DNA from 2 places in the Trichococcus sp. genome. Region 2 is predicted to be linked to the other one. Evidence: riboswitches for the same ligand, from Rfam matches in the RefSeq annotation. Region 2 holds a riboswitch; the other holds the start of a gene.
What was found. A riboswitch is a leader RNA that binds a small molecule or an ion and turns the genes downstream of it on or off. The one in region 2 is predicted to bind thiamine pyrophosphate.
Positions count from the first base shown of each region.

Region 1: another riboswitch for thiamine pyrophosphate. It lies ahead of thiW (energy coupling factor transporter S component ThiW); the one in region 2 lies ahead of tenA (thiaminase II).

Region 1 covers NZ_JBSQPW010000023.1:57,008-61,752, reverse strand. The annotation lists gene tnpB (IS200/IS605 family element RNA-guided endonuclease TnpB) at 1-790, opposite strand, end outside; TPP riboswitch at 1,037-1,138, shown strand; gene thiW (energy coupling factor transporter S component ThiW) at 1,268-1,759, shown strand; gene ACTCCX_RS07910 (MurR/RpiR family transcriptional regulator) at 1,978-2,793, shown strand; gene nagA (N-acetylglucosamine-6-phosphate deacetylase) at 2,864-4,009, shown strand; gene nagB (glucosamine-6-phosphate deaminase) at 4,020-4,730, shown strand.
Region 2 covers NZ_JBSQPW010000027.1:1,050-14,084, reverse strand. The annotation lists gene ACTCCX_RS08730 (sorbitol-6-phosphate dehydrogenase subunit) at 1-81, shown strand, start outside; gene ACTCCX_RS08725 (BglG family transcription antiterminator) at 97-1,977, shown strand; gene ACTCCX_RS08720 (transcriptional regulator GutM) at 1,978-2,430, shown strand; gene srlA (PTS glucitol/sorbitol transporter subunit IIC) at 2,481-3,029, shown strand; gene srlE (PTS glucitol/sorbitol transporter subunit IIB) at 3,093-4,100, shown strand; gene ACTCCX_RS08705 (PTS glucitol/sorbitol transporter subunit IIA) at 4,173-4,541, shown strand; gene ACTCCX_RS08700 (transaldolase family protein) at 4,548-5,210, shown strand; TPP riboswitch at 5,376-5,502, shown strand; gene tenA (thiaminase II) at 5,648-6,322, shown strand; gene ACTCCX_RS08690 (ECF transporter S component) at 6,358-6,936, shown strand; gene ACTCCX_RS08685 (ABC transporter ATP-binding protein) at 6,951-8,438, shown strand; gene ACTCCX_RS08680 (energy-coupling factor transporter transmembrane component T family protein) at 8,435-9,202, shown strand; gene ACTCCX_RS08675 (hypothetical protein) at 9,488-9,844, opposite strand; gene ACTCCX_RS08670 (response regulator transcription factor) at 10,012-10,713, shown strand; gene ACTCCX_RS08665 (sensor histidine kinase) at 10,703-12,241, shown strand; gene ACTCCX_RS08660 (GNAT family N-acetyltransferase) at 12,283-12,864, opposite strand; gene ACTCCX_RS08655 (helix-turn-helix transcriptional regulator) at 13,012-13,035, opposite strand, start outside.

The sequences.
Region 1 (4,745 bases), on a different contig from region 2:
GGTAATCGTTCCGTTTATTAGTGATATCCTCGTGTATACAGGCGATCTTGCGTTTCTGCTTCTGGTAGTTCTTCGCCTCGAACAGCTTCTTTCCGTCCTTGCGGGCTTGCTCCATGCGGCGGGACAGTATTTTCTGCTCCTTCACCAATTTCTTTTCCATTGTTCGGAAAAACTTCGGATTCTCGAAGACGGTTTTGTCCTCATCCGATAGGATGGCAAAGTCTTTCAATCCGACATCCACGCCAACGGTAGTGTTTGTTTTGGGAGTGGGGTGGGTTTCGACTTCGCACAAGATGGACACGAAATATTTTCCGGACGGATTGCGTCGAATGGTGGCGTTCAGGATACGCCCTTCGGGTTCCCGGCTCTTGGCGAATGTAACCAGCCCCAATTTAGGGAGTTTCAACTTGTTCCCGACAATCGCGATATTTCCGTTCGTATGCTTGGTCGTGTACGACTGCACCGGATTCTTTTTGCTCTTGTAGTGGGGGTAGCTGTTCTGTTTCTTGAAGAAGCGGTCGTAGCTGTCCGATAGATTCCGCAAGGAAGATTGGAGGGCGGTACTGTCGACCTCTTTCAGCCAGAGTGTCCCCTCTTCTTTTTTCAGCAACGTCAACTTGGCGGAACAAGCGTTGTAGCTCAGTCCTTTTCCTGTTTCCTTATAGATTTTGTTCCATTCGGACAGGAAGCGGTTGAACACGAAGCGGGAACAGCCGATGGTCTTGGCAATCAGGATTTGTTGTTCCTGATTGGGGTAGATCCGAAACTTGTAGGCTTTGTGGATCATCATTGCCAGTCATCTCCTTCTGTCGCCTATTATACACGAACGTTTGTTCTCAGTCGAATGGGAGGGCCTTCTTTAGTAGCAAGATTTTTCGAAAAGAATAGGCTGACGCCTACCGCCATTCATCGCCCACCTACTCATTGGGCTGTGCCCTTTTCATTCCTAGAGGTGGGAGTCTTCTGGCGGAAAATGATAAATAGACATCATAACGTTATATTTTTTGATTTTCGCATCAGATCATATAGCGTTTTTTATTTTCAGTAGGGGTGCGCTATTGCGCTGAGACCGGCATTGCCGGAACCCTTCAAACCTGATCCAGTTCGTACTGGCGGAGGGAACTGAGCTTGGTCTGGAGTCCGTACGTATATCCAAGACATCTCAGGGGAGGTGTCTTTTTATTTTCATTCAATTCAGGGAGGGGGAAACGGTTCGCATAGATCAGGCTTCAAAAGGAATGAATCAAACTGAAAAGGGGAAAACATTATGAACACAAAAAAATTAGTCACCACTGCCTTGATCATCGCCATGGGGGTAGTCAGCAACAGCATCTTTGTCATCCCGATCGGCATTGCAAAGGTAGCACCGATGCAGCATCTGCTGAACGTATTGACTGCTGTCTGGTTAGGACCCGGATATGCCGTCCTTCAGGCCTTCGGCGTTTCCGTGCTGCGCAACTTGTTGGGGACAGGGACCGTCTTTGCCTTTCCGGGCAGCATGATCGGGGCTATTTGTGCAGGTCTGTTTTATGCCAGAACGCAAAAGCTCGGTTACGCGGCACTGGGTGAATGGATTGGCACCGGAATCCTGGGGTCGTTGGCGAGCACTTTGCTGGCGCAGTTCTTTATGGGCATGGAAGCCGCATTGATGCTCTTTTTGCCGAGCTTCGCGATCAGTTCCGCCATCGGAGCGGGTATGGCTTATTTCATCATCCTGGAAATGGAAAAAAGAAGTGTGTTGGATCGCAACAGAATCTAAAACATCCGCATAAACAGCAAGCCGCTCTCGGAAGAGGGCGGCTTTTTGCTGTCCAAAAGTGTCTCCAATCGAAACACCTATGAAAATTATTTTCTTAAAATAATAATTGAAAAAAACCATTTTCATGTGTTATTCTATCAGCGAAGGGAAAGAGGCGAAGTCAAGAAATGCGGAGCGCGCTTTTGGCGGCTACGCAAAGCAAGAGGAGGCAACGAAAAATGACAATCATCGAAGAGATCCAAAACCAATATTCCGCTTTTTCCGGGAACGAGAAAAAAATCGCGGATTACATTCTGCAGAACAAAGCATCCATCAAAAATATGAACATCAAGGATTTGGCGGCGAAAGTGGATACCTCGACGTCCAGCATCACACGGTTCTGTAAACGGATCAACATCGATGGGTTTGTGGATATGAAGATTGCGCTGCGATCATTGGCGAGCTATCAGCCGTCGAAAGAAATGCCGACCGTCTATGATGATATTTATGGCTATTATACGCAAGTCATCGATGAAACCAATCAGATGATTGAGGATCGGGCAATCGAAACGGTTGTCGATTGGATCAAAAACGCAAACAAAACAGTCATCTACGGCATCGGCAGTTCCGGGTTCACGGCCGCTGAATTGGCGCAACGCTTGATCCGGATGGGTCTGAATGCCACGGGGGTTACGGATTCCCATCTGATGATCATCAACAGCTCGATCATCAAACAGGATGAATTGGTGATCGCCATCTCCAATTCAGGCGAAACGCCGGAATTGATTGCGTCACTGGAGATCGCGAAGAAGAAAAAAGCGAAAATCATCGCCCTGACGAGCTTCAAAAACAGTTCGCTGACGAAACTGGCGGACGTCACTTGCTTCGGTTACCACTCGCGTTTCGTCAACAACACGGTGTTCGTCAACACACAGTTCGGGATGATGTATCTGATCGATGTGATTTCGACCTTCCTAGTGCAGGATGAGAATTTCAAATACAACATGGATCTGACGAGAAAAAATGTGCAAGGTTATTCGAAAAAATCGGAATAGTGGGAAGTGGCAGCTGAGTCATGCAGGTGCACAGTGAAAATAAAGTTCAGGATCGAAGAGGGGAACGCAAATGAAAAAAGTGATCATCCATGCAGAAGTTTATACAGGGGAAACAGTCATCTCCGATGGGTATATCCGGTTCGGAAAAGAAATCAGCGCAGTCGGGAATATGTCGGAATACGTTCCCGAATCTGGCGAGGAAGTGATTGACGCAACCGGAATCAGGCTGGTGCCGGGCTTCATTGATGTCCACAGCCATGGCGGATATGGTGTGGATAACATGGACGGTGATGCGGAGGGCATCAACCGGATGATTGCGGCGATGCACCGGGAAGGGATCACCAGTTATTTTCCGACGACGATGACGCAATCGACAGAAAATATCGAAAAGGCTTTGGTCGGCATCCGCAAGGCCGCGGAAAAAAATCCGGTCATCCAAGGCATCCACCTCGAAGGGCCGTTCATTTCCGCAGTATTTAAGGGAGCGCAACCGGAAGAACACATCAAACTGCCGGATGCTGCTTTGATGCGCAAGTGGCAGGACTTGAGCGGCGGTTTGATCCGTTTGGTCACCTATGCGCCGGAGACGAGCGATGCGACAGCTTTCGAAAAGTATTGTCTGGACAACCAAATCGTGCTTTCGGTAGGGCATTCAAATGCTCGTCGCAGCCAATTGCAACAATCCAAGGCATCGCACATCACCCACCTCTATAATGCGCAGAGAGGGCTCCACCACCGCGAACCGGGTGTGACCGGGCACGCGTTCCTGGAAGAGGGCATCTACGCGGAAATGATCGTCGATGGTCTGCACATCGATCCGGAAATGGTGAAGATTGCCTTCAATCAGAAGGGTGTCGACCGCATCGAAGTGATTACGGACGCTATGCGCGCCAAAGGGATGGGCGACGGCATCAGCGAGTTGGGCGGGCAGAAGGTCATCGTCAAGGATGGCGAAGGCCGTCTGGAAAGCGGAAGTCTGGCGGGCAGTGTGCTGGAGTTCCAGGAGGCTTTCAGGAACATCATCGCCTTTACCGGCTGCAGCATCTCTGATGCAGTAAAAATGAGCTCCGTCAATCAGGCCCGGGAATTCGGTCTGGTTCGAAAGGGTGGAATCGTTCCAGGCAAGGATGCCGATATGGTGCTCCTATCCAGCGCATTCCAAGTACAACAGACCATCAGTTACGGCAATACAGTATTCAAAAGAAACGGAAAGTAGGGAATAGATCATGGAAATAATCATTAAAGCGACTCCGGAAGAGGCCAGCCGTTGTGCATTCGAAAAAATCAGGGAAGAAATGAGTAACGGGGCAAAAGTATTGGGGTTAGCCACCGGCAGCACGCCAGTGAGACTGTACCGGATCATGCGGGAAAGCGAGCTTGATTTCTCGGGGATGACATCGATCAATCTGGATGAATACATGGGATTGTCCGAGGACAGTCCGCACAGCTACCATCATTTTATGCATGAACAATTATTCGATGCAAAACCATTCAAGAAAAACTATCTGCTGGATGGAATGGCGGATGAAGTGGAAGAGTGCGCGCAATTCGAAGCAATCATCGCAGCGAATCCGATCGATGTGCAGATTCTTGGCATCGGCACGAACGGGCACATCGGTTTCAATGAGCCCGGCACATCCTTTGATTCCCGCACGCAGAAAGTGGCGCTGTGGCAATCCACTATCGATTCCAACAAACGTTACTTTGCGGATGAAAAAGATGTCCCGCGCTTTGCCTATTCGATGGGGATCCAATCAATCCTCTCGTCAAGACAGATCATCCTGATGGCATTCGGAAAAGAAAAAGCTGCTGCCGTCAAAGCTGCACTGGAAGGTCCTGTTACGGAAGATCTGCCGGCAAGTGTCCTGCAGACACACAAACATGTGACCGTGATACTGGATGAAGACGCTGCACAAATGCTCACGAAAAAACAGTGAGCCGGACCAACTGCA
Region 2 (13,035 bases):
GTCGCATTCCTGTCCTCCAATAAATCCGATTATATCACCGGAACAACAATCAACATCACAGGCGGGAAATCTAGAGGATAGTATGGGGGCAGTCAGATGTCAACGGCAAGCGATAGAGAGCTTTTGCTGAGAGTGTTACTTTCAAATAAAGACAAAAATTTTCAGAGTCTCGAGGAAGCGTCGGGAAAAAACAGCTATCAGATCAAAACGATCATTTCGGAATTGAACGCTATCTACGAAGGATTCCTAAAAATCCGGATCAAGGATGAATCACAAGTAGACATCGTCAGAGAGGAGGGGGCGAACATATTCAACACACTTCGTTACAACACACAGCAGGATTTTAATAAAGTAGAATGCAGGATTGCGTACTTATTGTACCGCCTGATAGTGACAGAGGAATATCTGAATATCGGAGACCTCTCCGAAGAAATGAGCGTAAGCCGGAGCACGGTGAACAACGACCTGAAAAAGTTGAAGCAACTTTTGGAGAAATACAATGCAAAAGTTGTCGGCATCCCGAACAAAGGCATCACCTTCCAGTGCAGCGAATTCGGCACACGATTGGTCCTCATCTATGAAGTCTTCGAGTTGCTGCAGATGACCTTTCTGCCGGACCAGGAGGTTCAAGGAGTGCTTGACGGACTCGCCCGGGACTACAAGCTGGATGAGCAGGCAAAAGGATTGCTTTATAAGGCTTTCGCCGTAAGCGCTCACAGGGTGACGCACGGGCATACAATCGATTCCGAAATCCCGATGTACAAAAACTTCGAGGCGGATTCGGCAAACATCATCGCCTATGTTCAACTGCTGCAAAAGAAATTTGCGGTTTCATTGAATGACCATGAAATTGCTTTTCTTTCCTTCCCGATCAACACAAGGAATTCCGCTTACGTAAAAGGAAGCGAAAATACCGAAAACGAAGAGGTGCTGAGGCAAGTTGTTTCCAGCATGCTGAAGACGGTACGCGATCAGGTCATGATCGAGATTGATGAAGAAGCCTTCTTTGATAAAGTAAAATACCATCTGCTTTTCCTGATAAACAGACTGGTCTTCCGGATCCCAAACACAGATCTTTACCTGGAGCAGATCAAACTCAAATACCCTTTAGCCTTCGAGCTGGCGAAGATTTCGCTTTCCGAACTGAATCGCCTGTACCAATTGCGTGCCAGTGCGGATGACATCAGCTATCTGGCTGTCTACTACGCACTGATGCTGGACGAACGGCAAGCGAACGATCCGAAAGGCAAAAGCACAAAGGATGTCGGCATCATCACCAATCTTGGGAGAGGCAGCTTTGAGCTGATCAGCAGGCAGATCAAAGAGATAGTCGGGAATGAGATGAATATCGTTCACCTGAACACCGACAGCCTTCCGAAAGAAAAACTGAAGCGATTCCGGCTGCTGTTCACAACCGAAGAGATCTCTTTGGACACCGAAGTCCCTGTCATCAAGATCGACAGACTGGTCAGCCCGGACGACTTGGCCCAAAAAATCTATGCAGTGGAGAAAGATCAATACAACATCAAGTACCTGACGAACGAAAACATCAGTTATCACCTTGTCAATCTGAAAGGCCAAATGGGCTACTTTGATTATGTGGAAGAAATCATGTCCTACCTGTCCAGAAGATACCGATTGTCCGAGGATATCCTCGATCGGTTCGTCGAAAAAGAAGAACGGCATACGATGATTTATGAGAATAAGGTAGCTTTCCCGCATTTAACCGATCCCAACATCAACAAGTTGGTATTCGTCTTGGGAAACATCACAATGGCCAACCGCAATGATGCTTTTTCCTTGATGTTGTTTCTGGTGACACCCGAGAACATTTCTGAGCAACAAGAGAAAATCTTGATGCAAGTATATGATTTTGTCTTTAAGGTCATCAATGAGCCTACTTTGATCAATGTTCTGAAAAAAGTGGAGGATGCACAAGGGTTGATTGAGATGCTGGAGAAAAGAGGTACAAAATAGATGAACAATATGTTTGCATTGGGTATTCTGGTTGTCGGTGCTTTTTTGATCCAAAGCGCACTGGGCTTTTTCCAGATCAGGCATTTCGGCACTGAATACAACGAATTGAAGGCGGACGGCAGGGTTGCGATAGGCAAACGGGCAGGGAAACTGACCTCAGGAACGATCATCATGTTCCAACTGGATGCGGAAGGCGTCATCGTCAGGGGCAAAAAGCTGCAGGGAACCACGATCTTAGCCAGATTCAAACCGTACAACAATTTCAACGGCAGATCCATCGAAGCCATCAAGGCAGACGATCCGGATGTGCTGGCTGAAATCAAGATCACCCGCAAAACCATCATGAATGCGGTCACCAACTACAGGATGTTCATGAGCGGAGAAATCATTCCGGAGAAAGAATCGCCCTTTAAGGAACTGACCAAAAAAATCACACACATCAAATTCGGATAAATCGCGTAAGAAATAATAGGAAATAATACATAAAATAAGGAGTGTTACATATGGACTTTTTAGTTAAAGGCGCAGAAAGCTTCATCGGACTATTTCAATTAGGTGCAGATACATTTATGAGCTGGATGACCGGCATCGTGCCGATCGTCTTGATGCTGATGGTATTCATGAACGTCGTGATCAAACTGATCGGTGAGGAAAGAATCAATGGACTTGCACAACGCTTCTCCAAATATTCCTTGGTCCGGAACTGCATTCTGCCTTTCTTGGCAGCGTTCATGTTGGGTAATCCCGCCTCGTTCACATTGGGAAGATTCTTGCCTGAATTTTACAAACCAAGTTTCTACGCGGCACTTGCGCAATACAACCACACGAGTAACGGTCTTTTCCCGCATATCAATGCAGGCGAATTGTTCGTATTCCTGGGAATCGCTTCAGGTGTTGAAACGTTAGGCTTGAGCACCACGCCATTGGCAATCCGTTATCTGCTTGTCGGGCTTGTGATGAATGCTGTCGGCGCATACGTAACCGACTTCACGACGGCTTATGTCTGCAAAAAATCCGGCATCCAGTTGAGCAAAACCGCTAAAGTTCAATAATAACGACCAAGAAGATGTTGCTTAAAACAAACAGAATGCATGAGAACGAGAGGGGTATTCATTATGACAAAATATAACAGCATCAAAATCGAAAAAGGATCCGGCGGCTGGGGCGGACCACTGATCATCACACCAACAGAGCAAAAACATAAATTCATCTACATCGTTGGCGGAGGGGAAAAACCTGCCATCGTCGACAAAATTGCTGAACTTACAGGGATGGAAGCCGTGAATGGATTTAAAACATCCATCCCGGACGATGAAACGGCATTGGCCATCATCGATTGCGGCGGAACATTGAGATGCGGCATCTATCCGCAAAAAGGCATCCCAACAATCAATGTCGTTGCCACCGGCAAATCCGGTCCTTTGGCTAAATACATCACCGAAGAAATTTACGTTTCAAATGTTGGTTTGAATCAGATCCAAGTCACCGGCGAAACAGCAAACGTAGCGGCGGCAAGCACGGCTGCTGCAGAACCAGTTGCAGAAGAAAAGGTAGCTTACACGACAGACAAAAAGCTGACGCAACAAAACGCCGAAAAAGGCAGCGTTGTGGCTAAAATCGGTTTGGCTGCCGGTAAAGGGATTGCGATCATGCTGCAGTCAGCCCGTGAAGCGGTGCAGACGGTATTGCAGACGATCATCCCGTTCATGGCCTTTGTGGCGATGCTGATCGGTATCATCCAAGGCAGCGGAATCGGCAATCTGTTCGCGAAAATGATGATTCCGTTGGCAGGCAATGTCTGGGGATTGATGGTCATCGGCTTCATCTGCTCTCTGCCTATCCTTTCTCCTTTATTGGGACCTGGCGCTGTAATTGCGCAAGTTATCGGAACATTGATCGGCGTTGAAATCGGCAAAGGCAATATCGAACCGAGTTTGGCTTTACCGGCTTTATTCGCAATCAACACACAAAATGCTTGCGATTTCATTCCGGTAGGGTTAGGCTTGCAGGAAGCAGAAGCCAAAACAGTGGAAGTCGGCGTGCCATCCGTTCTTTACTCGCGATTCCTGAACGGTGTGCCCCGCGTATTCGTCGCTTGGTTAGCAAGCTTCGGACTATATTAAAAAGGAAGAAAAGCAGACCAAGCCCGCTTGGCCTCATATGCTAAAAACTAATGATCGGAAAAGGTGAAGAAAATGTCAATTTATTCAACGGTAGTCACAGAAATCGGACCCAACGCGAAGGAATTCTTGGCGGAGGATATGATGGTATTGTTCGGAGACGATGCGCCGGAAGCATTGCGGCCTTATTGCTTCCTGATTGAACAAAATGCGCTAGAGGAAGATATTCAACTGGGACACGCGTTGGTTATCGGCGATGAAAGTTATCGCGTCACAGCTGTAGGAGATGTCGTCAACAAAAACTTGAGGGATTTAGGGCACATCACCATCAACTTCAGTGGGGAAACCGTCGCTGAACTGGCAGGGTCACTGTATGTCGAAAACAAGGCAGTGAACGAAATCGCGGAAGGCACCATCATCAAAATAACTGAAACTGTGGGGTAGTCGCTTATGTACATAGATTCTAACGACATCAAAGCAATCGGAAGTTTTTTGAACAGCGGATTTCTGAAAGGAGTCACCACCAACCCGACGATTTTGTCGACCGGTTCCGGCAGTCGCTTCAAACAATTACAAGATTTATTGGCTTTGGAGCCGACGGAACTTTTTGTGCAATTGCTGGGTACGACTGCTGAAGAAATGTTTGCCGATTATGAAGCAATAAAGACATTTGATGCAAATCATCGACTTTCGATAAAGATTCCCGTTACAAAAGCAGGATTGGAAACAATCAAAAAAGTGAAAGAGGATGATCCGGAGAGAGATATCCTCGGTACACTGATCTATTCTGCCGATCAGGGGATCCTGGCCGCCGCCGCAGGATGTGATTATCTGGCACCCTATGTGAACAGGATGCTGAACAATGCGATCGATCCATTCAAAGCGATCCGTTCCATGCGGACATTCATCGATGCCAGAGGATACAAGACCAAAATCATGGCAGCGAGCTTCAAAAATTCCCAACAAGTCATCGATTCTTTGGAATCGGGCGCTCATACTGCCACGATCCCTCCGGATGTCCTGAACAGTATGCTTAACAAAGATTTGGCATTGCAGGCACTGCAGGTTTTTGAAGCGGATGGACAAGCATTGTTTGGAAAATACGGAGCGTAACCCACCAAATTTGATCATGTGGATTTCACTTACAGAAAAGGCTGCCTCATTGGGGCAGCTTTTTCTGTTGTGCACATCATCAACCGATAAGCAGGACAACAGTGAGTTGACTTCCTGAAAAATTATGATACGATTAGAACAACAGCAAACGAACTGAATATTCTTTTTAACCACTAGGGGTGCTTTACCGGCGGATGACTGTCCGCCAAAAAGCTGAGATCGAAGTAGGACTTCGAGACCCTTAGAACCTGATCTGGTTTGTACCAGCGTAGGGAAGTGGCGGCCTCTTTTTGGCCAAGTAAGTCCCTATCAGCTAAGGAACGTACAACCACTTTTTTCCGTTGGGAAGAGAGTGGTTTTTTGTTTGCAAAAAATAAGAGCGGCCGTCCGGATGGATCAGAACCTGGCGGATGCTCCCAACATATGGAGGGAAAGCAGTGACATTTTCAGCAGAAATCCGCCAAGCGGTCGAACCTATCTGGGCGGCCAGCATGGTGCATCCGTTCGTCAAAGGGATCGGGGATGGCAGCTTGCCTTTGGAGAATTTCCGTTTCTACATCCAGCAGGATTCCTATTACCTGACGCGCTTCGCCAAAATTTTGGCGCTTGGCGCGGCCAAAGCGCCGGATATCGAGACGACCAACCAATTCGCCGACTTCGCGAAGCATACGTACAGCGCCGAAATCGGCCTGCATGAACAATTTGCAAAACTGCTGGGCATCACCGCGGAGGAAAAAGAGTTTTTCAAACCGGCGCCGACCACTTACGCCTACACTTCCCACCTTTACCGGGCCGGACACGCGGGCCATCTGGGGGACGTCATCGCTGCCGTGCTGCCGTGCTATTGGCTCTACGCCGAAATCGGGGACGCCTTCCAGGACGCGGCGCCGGAAGAACCGATCTATCAGGAATGGATCGCTACCTATGGCGGGAAGGATTTCCAGGACCGGGTGGATGAACAGATTGCGCATCTGGATAAAATCGCCGTAGCCGTGAGCGAGGCGGACCGCGAAAGGATGAAAGCGCATTTCATCATCAGCAGCCAATACGAATACGCTTTTTGGGAAATGGGCTACCGGATGGAGACCTGGCCGGTGCCGTTGGAAAAATAAAAATAAAAATAAAACATAAAGAGGAGACAGAAAAAATGAAAAAAGAATTGAAACTGACAGATATTTTGGTGACGATCGTCATCGCCATCGCATTCGGGATCGTCTACATCCTGTGGGGGACGGTCTATTACGCAGTGCAGCCGTTGGGTCTGCACCTTGATCAGCTGCTTTACGGCATGTGGTTCATCGCCGGAACCGTCGCCTATTTTATCATCCGCAAACCGGGTGTGGCGCTGTTGGCGGAAATCGCCGCAGCTTCAGGAGAATTCCTGTTGGGTTCGCCTTGGGGTCTGACCGTGCTGCTTTCCGGCGTGGTGCAGGGCTTGTTTGCGGAATTGGTGTTCATGGCCTTCCGCTACAAACGCTTTGATCTGAAGGTTGCCGCTCTGGCTGCCTCGGCATCTTGCGTGGGATCGCTGCTGGTGGATGCGCTGAACGGCCAGATCGCCGAGTTGGCTCCATGGAACTTGGCACTTTACTTGCTTGCCCGATTCGCAGGCTCGATTTTCTTTGCCGGCGTGCTGGCCTATTACCTGGCGGAAGTTTTGGAGGACACCGGCGTGACGAACCTTGTCCGTCCGCTTACGAGTGATGATTTCACAGAGTTGGATTGAGGGGGTTGGCGGAAATGGGCAAGCAAGCCTATGTCGAAAAACTGAAGCTGAAATTTCCCGGGGATGCCGATTTGCTGTTCCGCGACTTGGACTTTTCGGTCGCGGCCGGTGAGAAAGTGCTGCTGTTGGGCCCGTCCGGCTGCGGCAAATCCACGCTGCTGCAGGTGCTGAGCGGGCTGATTCCGCAATCGATCGAAGTGCCGCTGAAGGCAGAAAAGCTCGTGACGCCGGCTTCCTGGGGCTACGTTTTCCAGGATCCGGACAGTCAGTTCTGCATGCCTTACGTCGATGAAGAGCTCGCATTCGTGCTCGAAAATCTGGCGGTTCCGCGCGAGGAGATGGCTGCCCGAATAGACTGCGCGCTTCGACAAGTGGGCTTGGAATTGGCGGATAGCCACATCCCCATCGCGAGCCTGTCGGGCGGGATGAAGCAGCGGCTGGCGATCGCCTCGGTATTGCTTTTGGATCCGGAGGTGCTCTTTTTGGACGAACCTTCCGCCATGCTGGATCCGCAAGGGACGGAGACGATCTGGGAAGTGCTGCAGGAAGTCTGCCGGGACAAAACGGTCGTCATCGTGGAGCACAAAATCGATCATGTGCTCGTATTCGCCGAACGCCTTGTTCTGTTCGATGCAGCCGGCCGTATCATCGCCGATGGGCCGAACGCAGAAATCTTCTCGGCCTATAAGGATGAGATGATGGAGCAAGGCATTTGGTTTCCGGGCGTATGGGACCGGCATCTGGCAGGAACGCCGTTGCAAAGGGAGCACGGTTCTTTTGGGTTGCAGCGTCCGCTATTGGAGCTGCGCGATTTCAAAGGCTTCCGCAATGGGGAAACAAAAATCAGCGGAGTCGAGCTGGCGGCCTACCCTGGCGAATGGGTCATTATCCACGGTCAGAACGGCGCTGGGAAAAGCACCTTCCTCCATGCGGTCATGCAGTTCATCAAAACGAGCGGCCGCTGTGAGCTGGAGGGCAGGCCGATCAAAAAAGTGAAGAAGCTGGCGGAGCGGATGGCTTTCGTCTTCCAGAATCCGGAGTACCAGTTCGTTGCGAACACGGTTTATGAAGAGATGGCCTACTCGCTCCGGCTGGACGGGAAAGGCCAAGCCGAAATCGACCGGCTTGTGGAGGAATATCTGGAGCTCTTCCAGTTGAGCGGACAGCGGGAGAAAAATCCTTTCCAACTTTCGATGGGGCAGAAGCGCCGTCTGAGCGTAGCGGCGACGATCATCCAAGGCCAGCAGCTAATCCTTTTGGATGAACCGACTTTCGGATTGGATTCCAAAAACACCTTCGCCTTGTTGGGGTTTTTGGAGAATTACCGCAAAAAAGGCGCTGTCATCCTGATGGTGACGCACGATGAAGTGATCGCCCGGAATTACGGGACGGCATTTTGGCAAGTTGTTGACGGCGAAATCCGCGAGACCACGGGATCGGCTATGGACAGGCGGACCGCAGTCTCCGCCGATCTGCGGCTGGTAGGGGGGCTCTGCGGATGAGGGAATGGGAAATGGTCAAAGAAACCTGGCTTCACCGGGTCAATCCCAGCCTGAAATTGGCCGTGGCGCTGCTGACATGCATCGTTGTGCTGTTTGTCCGTAATCTTGAGTTGATGGCATTCATCGGCAGCGGGCTTTTGCTCCTGTTCCTGCTGTTTACGGGGCAGCCGCTGAAGCGGATCTTGTTGCTGCTGATCCCGTTCTGTGCGATTTTCGTATCGACAGCCAGCGCCATGATCCTGTTCGGGAACGGACAAACGCTTTGGTTCGAATGGGGATTGATCCGCATCACCGAAGAAAGTTTCCTGCGGGGCATGCTGATCGGCTTGCGCGCATTGGTCTTCGCCGTGCTTGGCTTGACCTTCGCCTTGACGACCCGGCCAGTCAATTTATTCTATTCGTTGATGCAGCAGCTGCGGATGGATCCTAAATACGCGTACAGCTTCATGGCGGCGCTGCGCTTGATCCCGATCATGACGGAGGAATTCGAAACGATCCGCAATGCCCGCAAGGTGCGCGGCGGCGAAAGGGTGAAGGGGCTGAAGGGCATCCTCTTCAAGATGAAAGTCTACACCATCCCGCTGTTGTCCGGTAGCATCCGGCGTGCGCACCGCATCGCCGTTGCTATGGAAGCGAAACGCTTTTCCGACAAGGAGAGCCGGACCTACTATTATGATATCGGCTTTTCCGGAAATGATGTCCTGTTCCTGGCTTACATGGGGATGCTGGGGATCGTGGTCTACGGCGCGAAGGAGTTTTTCTGAAATTACAAGGAATGGATGCTCTGAACAAAATGCCAAAAAGACTTTGGCGGCGAGAACCACCTACAGTTGCGTGATCTCTCGACAATCCGCGGTACCGTCCTGGGCGGATGCCCGACAAAAGGACGCTCGGTCAGGTTTGATGTGGTTTTCGGTGATCGTTTAGTCGACAGATGCGCGCTCTCTCGGGTTTCCGTTCTGCGAATGCAAAGAAATACCAGACAGAGGGGCGGTCTCGTTTCGAGACCGCCCCTCTGTCTGGTATTTTCGTATTGCTATGATGAGCTGTTATTCTGCTTGGCAGGATTGATCGCGGACGCCGTTCTTGCCGTCATTTTCTGCATCGGCTGCACCGTATTGGTTGCCGTCGCCGTCAGTCTCGCCCGTGGCATTTTGATTGCCGTCCTGCTTGGCTTGCGTACCAGTCCCGTCGCACGTTCCGCTTTTCTCGCGGGCGCGTTTCATGGTTGCATCTTCATTACCTTGTTTTTTTGCGCCTTCGTTTGTGCATTCGCCTGACTTGATCTGCTCTTGGTTCATGGTTCCGTTCTGGGCTGCTGTGTCGCTCGCTGCCAGTACCGGCGCGGCCCCTCCAACAAATAAGCCTGCAACGGATAGGATAGTCATGATTCTCGTCTTGTTCATTTTTGTTTCCTCCTGGAATGTTTTTTTGTTATTTCTTTCTTGAACATAGAATAATCAAAAAGTATGGCAGAAGCGTGTTTTTAATGGCACGTTTGTATGGTATTATCGGGGTGAAAACATAATCTTGCCATATTTTTCCAGTATGATTTCCATGAGGAGTGATTACGATGGTAAAGCTATTGATTGCGGATGACAATAAACAGATCACGGCCATCCTGAAGGAGTACGCAGAAAAGGATGGCTACGAAACGGCTGTCGCCTATGATGGCGAGCAGGCGCTGCAGGCATTCGGGAAAGGCAAATTCGACTTGATTCTGTTGGATGTGATGATGCCGAAAAAGGACGGTTTCGAGGTATGCCGGGAAATCCGGAAAGTTTCCTCGGTCCCCATCATCATGGTGACGGCGCGGGGGGAAGACTTCGAACGCATCATGGGCCTCGATATCGGGGCGGACGACTACATCGTCAAGCCGTTTTCGCCGGGCGAAGTGATGGCGCGCATCCGGGCGATCCTGCGGCGTTTGGACCAGACGCCGGAAAATAAGGATCAGCATAAACTCTACGTCCATGAAGATCTGGAGATCCGGTTGGACGAGTTTATCGTAAAGGTCGCCGGTCACCAAGTCCATCTCACGAAAAAAGAGATCGAGCTGCTTTGGATTTTGGCGACGAACAAAAACAAGGTTTTCAGCCGCGACAATTTGTTGGACAGCGTCTGGGGCTACGACTATTTCGGCGATAATCGGACAGTCGATTCGCACATCAAACGCCTGCGGGCAAAAATCGACCAGATTCCCCATCCGGCTTGGGACATCAAAACGGTGTGGGGAGTCGGTTATAAATTTGAGGTAGAAACTGATGAAATATAAGATCACCCGCAAGCTGGTCCTCTATTTCGCATCCGTCATCCTGTTGTTCTCCGTGGTGGTCGGAGGGGCATTCCTGTTGCTGTTCACCCGGCATACCGAAGAAATCTACCGGGCGGGTATGCAGGAGCGGGCCGAGGCGATCGCTGCTGGCGTCGCGGATTATCTGGAAGGCGGGAGTCCCGCTTTAGATGAGGGCGCACTCACTGTGAATGGTAATGATGCCGGAAAGCAGGCAGGTAATCCCCTGGTCGCGCAATCCGGCGCAACTGGGGCGACCGGACGCAATAATGTGAACGGATACAACGCCTATATCACAGCCATTCAGGATATCGCGATGGGCGAGGTGTGGATCGTCGATCAATCCGCAGAGACGATCAGTGTCGGGACCGGCAAAAAAGAGATCACCTATGCGGAACTACCAGGCGCTGCGCTGGCGCTTGTCGATGAGGTATTCGAAGGCGAAGTCGCCTTCAGCGAAGGCTTCAGCCCATTATTGGAGGATACCTCCATCACGGTCGGGGCACCGGTGCTCTCCTCAGAAGGGGAGGTCATTGCTGCGGTCCTTTTGCACGACTATATCGCAAACATGCAGACTGCCGTGCGCTCGGGGCTGTCGACCTTGGGGATCAGTGCAGCGGTGGCCTTGATCGCAGCCATCGGGATAGCGGTCCTGTTGGCGAAACGCTTCATCCAGCCGCTGAAAAGGATGGAAGAAACGACACAGCAGTTGGCGGACAACCATTACGAAGCTCAGACAGGCATCGTCCAAGATGATGAAATGGGTTCGCTTGCGGCTAATATCGATATTCTGGCGGATAAGTTGGCGGAAGCCGCGCAAGAGAGCGCCAAACTGGATAAGATGCGCAAGGATTTCATCACGAGCATCTCCCATGAATTGCGCACGCCGGTCACGGTCATCCGTGGTTCATTGGAGGCCTTGAACGATCATGTGGTCGAGGATCCCTCCAAAATCGATGAATACCACCAGCAGATGTTGACCGAAAGCATCCATCTGGAGCGGATGATCAATGATCTGCTGGAACTGTCACGGTTGCAGAATCCGGACTATCAAATGGAGATGAGCTCCTTGAATTTTGTGGATGTCGTGGAGAACGCCATCCGATCAGTCCGCTATATCGCAAGGGAAAAGGGGATTACGCTGACTTTCTCGAAAGAGCCACTGGCGTTTATGCTGATGGGGGACTATACCCGGCTGCGGCAGATGCTGCTCGCCGTGATGGAAAATGCCGTCAAATTTTCTGCCGAAAAGAGCGAAATCCGGATCACTTTGACTGGCTCAGGTGAAGGCTGCCGATTGGCTGTCACCGACAACGGGCCGGGGATTCCGGAAAAGGATCAACCGTACATCTTTGAAAAGTTCTTCAAATCAAATGAAGAAAGTAACAAGCAAGGCACCGGTCTGGGTTTGGCTGTCGCCAAGCAGATAGCCAATCGACATGGCATCGTTTTGTCGGTCGAAAGCATACCTGGAAAAGGATCCACCTTTCTTTTTGACCTGAAACAATAAAAAATCAGCTGCAGTGTTTATACAGACGGCGGCTGATTTTTTTATTTGATATCGGCAATTCTTTCGGGTTCCCATTGCATATGGTCATAGACATGGCTGCTCAAAATCCGCTCGGAAACGGTCCGGAAGCCGACTTTTTCATAGAGTTTTTTTGCCTGCAGATTGTCCTTGTCGCAATTCAGGCCGATGACGGTTTCGCCCGCGGCTGTGGCGAGTGTCGGCAGTGCCTGCAGCAATTGGTGGGCGACACCTTTTCCGCGCGCTGCCTGCTTCGTCACGATGGAATCCAGATACCATTCTCCGGCAAACGTTTCGCTGTCGGGGAAAAGTCTGGGCCCAGTGATCTGCATTTCCTCAAAAGCGGTCCGGAGTGCGGCATCGATGATCGGTTCTGAGGCTCCCGGATAGCCGAAGCAACAGCCGAGTATTTCCCCCTCTTCTTCGTAGACGAGGCCGTTGCGGTAGCTGAACCGGTAGACGTCCTCGTGCATCGCCCGAACTACCGCGGCTTTCAGGACATCCGGATCCAAGAGATCAAGCAGCGGCAATTCCATATCAACGAAAATCTCGTGGATCAGATCATACAGTTCCGGGCAGTCCTCTTTTTGTGCTTTGCGTATCATTCGTATCGTTCCTTTCAGGTTTATTAACTACAGTATAGCATTGTCCACTGCATGTCCGCAGACCGCGCGAGGCGGCAGAGTATTTGCGGGCATTGGAGGAACAAAAAGAAGAAGCCGCATAAGCAACGGCTTCTTCTTTTTGTTGTATTATTGGTTTCCTTGACGGCGGTA